DNA from 2 places in the Hoeflea sp. IMCC20628 genome. Region 2 is predicted to be linked to the other one. Evidence: riboswitches for the same ligand, from Rfam matches in the RefSeq annotation. Region 2 holds a riboswitch; the other holds the start of a gene.
The links. Region 2 has a riboswitch for cobalamin ahead of IMCC20628_RS05155 (CbtB-domain containing protein). Riboswitches for the same ligand answer to the same signal wherever they lie in the genome.

Region 1 (3,835 bases), 320 kb from region 2:
CGTCACCAATGTGTCGTTTTCGCTGAAATCGGGATCCTGCGCGGTGCTTGGTGGCCCGTCAGGCGTCGGCAAAAGCTCGATCCTGAAAATGCTTTACGGCAATTACGGCTGCGACAGCGGGCAGATTCTGGTCAACCATCACGGTCGACACATCGATATCGCCAGTGCCGATCCGCGCATGGTGCTGGCGATCCGGCGTGACACCATCGGCTATGTCAGCCAGTTCTTACGCGCGGTGCCACGCGTCTCGGCACTTGATGTCGCCGCCGAGCCGTTGATGATCCGGGGTATTGCGCAGGAGATCGCGCATCAGCGGGCGCGGGATCTGTTTACTGAACTCAATCTGCCGGAAAAACTCTGGTCGCTACCGCCAGCGACGTTTTCGGGCGGCGAACAGCAGCGCGTCAATATTGCCCGCGGCTTCATTACCGATCACCCGATCCTGTTGCTCGATGAGCCGACAGCATCGCTGGATGCAGCCAACCGCGAAGTCGTAATCGATCTGATTGCCCGCAAGAAGGCCGATGGCGCTGCACTGCTCGGCATTTTCCACGATCAGGACGTGCGCAATGCAGTGGCCGATCATGTGATTGACGTATCGGCTTTTGCCACCGGAAAGACGGCAGCATGACCCGGCTGTCCGATACGCCGCTGGTGCATGACAGCGCCAAGATCGTCGAATCCAGTCTAGGCCGCTACACCGAAGTAGGCGCTCATTGCACTGTGGCGCACTCGACCATGGGGGATTATTCCTACTGCGTCGAGAACACCCAGATAGCCTATGCGAGCATCGGCAAATTCGCCAATATCGCCAGTCATGTACGGATCTATGCCAGCATGCACCCGATGGAGCAGGCGTCGTTGCATCACTTCAGCTATCGCTCGTCGTGGTATTTTGACGGTGAGACTGACAATCAGGATTTCTTCGACTGGCGCGCCGGGCAGCGGATCACGATCGGCCATGATACCTGGATCGGGCATGGCGCGGTGGTGATGCCGGGTGTGAGCATCGGCAATGGCGCCATCATCGGCGCCAACGCGGTGGTCACAAAAGATGTCGCTGATTTCGCCATCGCCGTCGGCGTGCCGGCGCGCACCATCCGGCAGCGGTTTTCCGATGACATCGCCCGCCGCCTCGACGCGCTGGCCTGGTGGGACTGGGAGCACGAGAAGCTGCATGCGGCGCTGCAGGATTTCCGCACGCTGCCGGTCGAGGAATTCATCGAAAAACAAGGCGGCTAGGTTTCGTCCTGCCAGCGCTCCTCGAAAATCAGATCGTCGAGCGGCAGCCTCCGGTTCCAGCCTTTGACCTCCAGTTCCGGCTGCTCATAGAGCTCATCGACATAGCCGAGGCAGAGATAGGCGACGATTTCGATCCGCTCGGGAATGTCGAGAATGGATTTGAGATCAGCGTCGCGAAAAATGCTGACCCAGCCCATGCCAATGCCTTCGGCGCGTGCGGCGAGCCAGAGGTTCTGCACTGCACAGACCGTGCTGTAGAGATCCATGCTGGAATTGTGGGTTTTGCCCAGAACCACCTCTCCGCTGCGGTTGCGGTCGCAGGTGATGCAGATGTTGAGCGGCGCCTTGCGAATGCCTTCAAGCTTCAATGATTTGTATTTGGATTGCCGTTCTTCGGGAAAAAGTTTGACGGCTTCATCATTGGCGCGCCCAAACGCATCGGCAATTTGATCGCGAACCGACTGGCTCCGGATGGTGATGAAATTCCAGGGCTGCATGAAACCCACGGACGGCGCGTGATGCGCGGCTTGCAAAAGCCGCCGCAGCACGTCACCCGGAACCGGGTCCGGCAGGAACTGGTCGCGCACGTCGCGGCGGGTGAAGATGGCCTTGTATACGGCGTCTCGTTCCGAGCTTGAAAAGCTGACAGCAGGCGCCAGCATATATGTCTTCGGCATTGTTTGATCCCCAACAATCCGTAACACCCCACTGCACCGTCCATGTGCGGCAAGGCTATGACATCTGGCCGGTCTTCTGACTTCGGATCATCTGACCTGCGCGCCTTCCCGGGCTTGCCCAGTGGCATGTCGCGCAGACCATCCCCGTTACAGCGTTGGGCACGTTCCGGAGTCTCACCGAATTCCCGATTCTCCCGCTTTTGACGGGCACCAGACCTGCGCATAGGGCCACGGCGGAGACGGGAGCGCAAGCCCGCCAACGGCACAAATGCCGGACGGTCGGCCGTTTTGGAAGCGGGCCTGTGGAGCGTAACAAAACTGACATCAAACCGACATTGGCCTTTCACATGGCTGGGCTAGGTCACTCCTCGAAGGTCGCAAGACCAAAAATGATTTCGAGGGAATTTGCCCATGCTTGAACTGACCGACGTGACCCGCCGATTTGGAACAAATATCGCTGTTGATGCTGTCACGCTGTCGATCCCGGAAGGCCAGATGGTCGGCGTTATTGGGCGCTCTGGCGCCGGAAAGTCAACGCTTTTGCGCATGATCAACCGGCTGACGCCGACGAGCAGCGGCGAGATCCGGTTCAAGGGCAAGACGGTATCAGGTCTCGGCGGTTCAAATCTGCGCAACTGGCAGCGTGACTGCGCAATGATATTCCAGCAGTTCAATCTGGTGCCGCGGCTTGATGTGCTGACCAATGTGCTGCTCGGTCGCCTCAATCATCGCTCCACGGTGCTCAACATCCTCAACATCTTTACGGTCGAAGAGCGCGCAAGTGCTCTGATGGCTCTGGAGCGTCTCGGCATCGCCCAGACCGCATTGCAGATGGCGGGCACCCTGTCGGGCGGCCAGCAGCAGCGCGTTGCCATCGCGCGGGCGTTGATGCAGTCGCCCTCGATGGTGCTGGCCGACGAGCCGATCGCCTCACTTGATCCGCTCAACGCGCAGATCGTGATGGACGCGCTCAAAGACATCAATGAGCGCGAAGGCATCACGGTGATCACCAATCTGCACACGCTTGATACGGCGCGCGCCTATTGCGAGCGGGTGATCGGCATGGCCGGCGGCAAGGTGGTGTTTGACGGTTCGCCCGACGAGTTGACCACCGAGGCCGTGCGGATGATCTACGGCGCCTCCGCCGACGGCGCCGAAATATCCGAAGCCATCACCTCGACATCGATTTCCGCCGGACGCCCAGTGCTGCCGGCCGAGCCGAAATCCACCGGTCCGTTGCAGCCAGCGCTTTGCGTCAAACCTGCAGCCGCCGGGGTCGCCTTGCCCGCGTGACAGGCCCCATCAACGGAATAGCCGGCATCCTGCCGGATCTCACCAGGAGCAGATCAATGTTCAAAAAAGCCCTTCTCGCAGCGGCCTCGTTCGCTGCCATCATCGCTGTCCAGCCTGCTGTTGCCGAAGACCTCAAGGACTTCCGCATCGGCATTCTCGGTGGCGAAAACGAAGCCGACCGTCTGCGCAGCTTCCAGTGCATGACCGACACCCTGCCAGCCGTTCTCGGCGTTGAAAAAGTCTCGCTGTTTCCTGCCGCCGACTATGACGGCGTGATCCAGGGCCTGCTTGGCGGCACGCTCGATTACGCCGAACTTGGCGCATCCGGCTATGCCAAGGTCTATCTCGAAGATCCGAAAGCGGTTGAGCCAATCCTGACCACGATCCAGACTGATGGCGCCACCGGCTACTACTCCGTCATGGTTGCGCGCAAGGATTCGGGCATCACCACGCTTGAAGATCTCAAGGGCAAGAAGCTTGGCTTCGCCGATCCCGACTCGACTTCGGGCTTCCTGGTTCCTTCTGTCACGCTGCCTGCCGCCATCGGCATGCCGATCGCAGACTATTTCGGTGAGACCGGCTTCGGCGGCGGTCACGAGAACCTGGTTCTGGAAGTCGTCAAG
Region 2 (3,835 bases):
TCAGTGCCGATCCCCAGACCCAGCAGCACTTCCGGCGCCACTTCGCCCTGCCGCGCCTCGACAAAGATCGGCTTGCGCGTCAGATGAGCGGCGATCCCGGCGCGAACGCCTTCGAGTTCTGCGGCGCTGATCAGATCGGCCTTGTTGAGGATGATCAGATCGGCAGCAGTGAGCTGGTCCTCGAACAGTTCCTCCAAAGGACTTTCATGATCGAGCCCCTCGTCTGCCAGACGTTGCGCGTCGAGCTTGTCATGATCATGGGCAAAGCGGCCGGCGGCCACAGCGGCGCTGTCGACCACGGTGACCACGCCATCGACGGTAACTTGCGTCTTGATGCCGGGCCAGTTGAAGGCGGCGACCAGCGGCTGCGGCAGCGCCAGGCCGGATGTCTCGATAACGATATGATCGGGCCGATCCTTGCGCGCCAGCAGCTTTTCCATGGTCGGGATGAAATCATCGGCCACGGTGCAGCAGATGCAGCCATTGGTCAGCTCGACAATGTCGTCGGCGCTGCAGACCTCGTCGCCGCAGCCCTTGAGCACATCGCCATCCACACCGAGATCGCCGAACTCGTTGATGATCAGCGCAATGCGCTTGCCCTTGGCGTTTGCCAGCATGTGGCGGATCAGCGTGGTCTTGCCGGCACCGAGAAAACCGGTGATGACAGTGGCAGGAATCTTGGAAGCAACCATGGGATCAACCCTTCATTTTGAGTGGCAGGCCGGCGGCGACGAAATGGACTTCGTCGGCCAGGCCCGCAATTAACTGGTGGAGACGGCCGGCATGGTCACGGAATGCCCGCGCCATGGCGTTGTCGGGCACAATGCCCAAGCCGACTTCATTGGAGACAAGGACCACCGGGCCCTTGAGCGCCGGAATGGTTGATGCAAGCCCGTCAAAGGCTGTGCCGACGTCGTGTTCGCCCAGCATCAGATTGGTCACCCACAGCGTCAGGCAATCGACCAGCATCGGACGGTCGGTGCGTGCATGGGTTTCAAGGGCTTGCGCCAGCTCAACCGGGGCTTCGATGGTCTCCCAACCCTCGCCCCGCCGGTGCCGGTGTGAAGCAATCCGCTCGCGCATTTCGTCGTCCCACGCCTGGCCCGTCGCCAGATAAAGCCGGCTGGGCGACGCGCGTTCGACCAACCCTTCGGCGAAAGCCGATTTGCCCGATCTGGCACCGCCCAGCACCAGTGTCACCGGTGGCAGGCGATCGCTCACGCCGTTTGTTCCTCTGGAACCCGCGACAGGAACGACCCCAGCAGACCGCCAAGCAGCAGCCAGAAGAACAGCGTTGTCGCCAGTGACGCCGCCGCATAGGCCGAGGCAAGATAGGCAGGCACTTCGCTTGAAAGGTCTTCCGGCACAGGTGAACCCCAGACATGCGGCGCAACGATGAGGACTACACCCACAACCTTGACCAGCCATTCCGGCCGCATCGCGATGCACCACAGACCAACCGCGGAGGCAGCAACAGTAATCATCCACCAGCCCTGCCGATCGCCAAGATCGGCATAGGGAAAGCCGGGAACCGCAGGTGGCAGGCTCATCGACGGGGCAAGCTGGACGCAGAACCACGCCGCAGCCCCGAGCAGCAAGCCACGCGTCACGCCCTCGCGGCCCTCCGGGAATCCGATCCCCGTGAGCAATGCCGCAGCCGCAAGCATCAGGGCAAAGCCGGCGCCGGCCACCAGATTGGCCAGAACCGTGTCCCAAAACCGGCCGAAGCCGAGCATGGAGTCGTCGGTGTGGGATTCGGCGCCATGGCTATGGCCATAAGCCTCCGCAGCAGGCGCTGCGACGGCATTTTCAGTCTCCCCGTGACTATGGGGAACTTCGCCATTCTCGTAGGCTTCAGCCTGCATGATCAGCGGAATGGTTTTGAGATACTGGGCGGGCGTCATCGCCATACCGGCAATGAGCCCGGCAGCCAGAGCCGCCAGGAGCAATCGGACAATCATGACATCAATCCCTTAGTGGCAGGGAAAGCCGTAGGAATGCCGGGTGTCGTGCGCTGCATCGTGCAGCGTCTGGGAATTGGCAAGGCCAACGCCGAACACCAGAATGGAACCTATGACCAATGCCATCAGGCCGGCAACAGTGCGTGCGCCGATACGATCGGTCAGGGAAAGCGTTTGAGTCTTAGCAGTCATGACAACCTCCGTGAATGACTTCGGAAGAGAACTCTTCCGAAGGTCCGGCTCTCAACCGGTGCGAATGGCAGGTCTCCTGGCTCGCGGGTCGCGTCGACGTTGCCGTCGATCATCAGCAAATGCCGGCCTTCCCAACGGTGATGGCGGTCATGAAAACGGGACGATTCGTAGACAAAGAGGCGTCCGCGCCGATTGATCATGCCGCCACGTCAGTGGCTTGTCCGGTCCGGAGCTTCAAGTTGACGGAAAAACACCATTGCATTTCCGTCACTCTGGCCTCCCGGCGCCGGTGACATTTGCCTAACCGCTCTACAGTCGCGGGGTCGGCTGCGATAAAGATGCCCTGATTGGGTCCATCTCGTCGCATTCCCTTTTGATCCGGAAAACCAACTTGGGTTTCTGGAACCATTCGAACCTCAATTGATAGGGGTGACGCTGCTGACTGTCAATCGAGACTGCGCCATCGCGCGCCCTATCAGCGACCAATCAGTGCGGAAGCGCTCATGATGCGCTCAAATCCGACGAGACGGTCAAGTTCAGCAGCAATTTCATCAAGTGCCGCATCGACATCAGCCCGGTAATTGGTCTCCCCGCCGCGGATTCCAAATTCTGCAAGCAGCTTTGCGCGATAGGCATCCGAATCGAACAGGCCATGCAGATAGGTTCCCGACACCTTGCCATCGAAAGACATTGCACCCTCGGGACGGCCGTCAAGAATGGTCATCGGCCGCGCACAGTCCGGTCCTTGGCTGACACCGAGATGGATCTCGTAGCCCGACAAGGCGACATCGTGTACCGCCGAGTGTGCGTGAATGTTGCGCACCGTTTTCTCCGGTGCCATCTCGGTCTCGATATCGAGAAATCCCAGACCCTCGGCCATGGTCTCGCCGCCCTCCACCGCCTGCGGGTCGCACACACTGCGCCCCAGCATCTGGTAACCGCCGCATATCCCGATGATCCGCCCGCCACGCCGGTGATGCGCCTGCAGATCCTTGTCCCAGCCCTGACGACGGAGATCGGCAAGATCGGCGATGGTGGATTTCGATCCGGGCAGGATCACCAGACCGGCGTCATCGGGAAGCTGTTCTCCCGGACGCACGAACACCAGTTCCACCTCCGGCTCGGCCCTGAGCGGATCGAAATCATCAAAATTGGCGATCCGCGACAACACCGGGACCGCGATCTTCAGCGCCCGCGCCTCACCCCGCGTCAGCCGTTCCAGCGCCACGGAATCTTCCGCCGGCAGACGTGCTGCGGATTTGAGCCATGGAATCACTCCGAGACAGGGCCAGCCGGTAAAGCGGTCAATCGCCGAGATGCCGTCATCAAACAGGCTGACATCGCCGCGGAACTTGTTGATCAGATAGCCGGCAATCATCGCCCGGTCTTCGTCTGTCAGGATCGTGTGGGTGCCGACCACCGAGGCGATAACGCCGCCACGGTCGATGTCGCCGACCAGCACCACCGGCACACCCGCCGCTGTCGCAAAGCCCATATTGGCGATGTCGCCGGGCCGGAGATTGATTTCCGCTGGCGAGCCCGCGCCCTCGACCAGCACCAGATCGGCGCCGTCTGCGACGCGGGCAAAGCTGTCCAGCACCGCCGCCATCAGCTGAGGCTTGAGTTTCTGGTAGTCGCGGCCACGCGCATGGCCAACAACTTTCCCTTGAACCACCACCTGG

Region 1: another riboswitch for cobalamin. It lies ahead of bluB (5,6-dimethylbenzimidazole synthase); the one in region 2 lies ahead of IMCC20628_RS05155 (CbtB-domain containing protein).

What each region holds. Positions count from the first base shown of each region.
Region 1 covers NZ_CP011479.1:1,426,502-1,430,336, forward strand. The annotation lists gene phnL (phosphonate C-P lyase system protein PhnL) at 1-631, shown strand, start outside; gene IMCC20628_RS06695 (DapH/DapD/GlmU-related protein) at 628-1,242, shown strand; gene bluB (5,6-dimethylbenzimidazole synthase) at 1,239-1,919, opposite strand; cobalamin riboswitch at 1,968-2,149, opposite strand; gene phnC (phosphonate ABC transporter ATP-binding protein) at 2,331-3,212, shown strand; gene phnD (phosphonate ABC transporter substrate-binding protein) at 3,269-3,835, shown strand, end outside.
Region 2 covers NZ_CP011479.1:1,104,474-1,108,308, reverse strand. The annotation lists gene cobW (cobalamin biosynthesis protein CobW) at 1-692, opposite strand, end outside; gene cobU (bifunctional adenosylcobinamide kinase/adenosylcobinamide-phosphate guanylyltransferase) at 697-1,221, opposite strand; gene IMCC20628_RS05160 (CbtA family protein) at 1,218-1,961, opposite strand; gene IMCC20628_RS05155 (CbtB-domain containing protein) at 1,974-2,153, opposite strand; cobalamin riboswitch at 2,202-2,578, opposite strand; gene IMCC20628_RS05145 (cobyric acid synthase) at 2,629-3,835, opposite strand, start outside.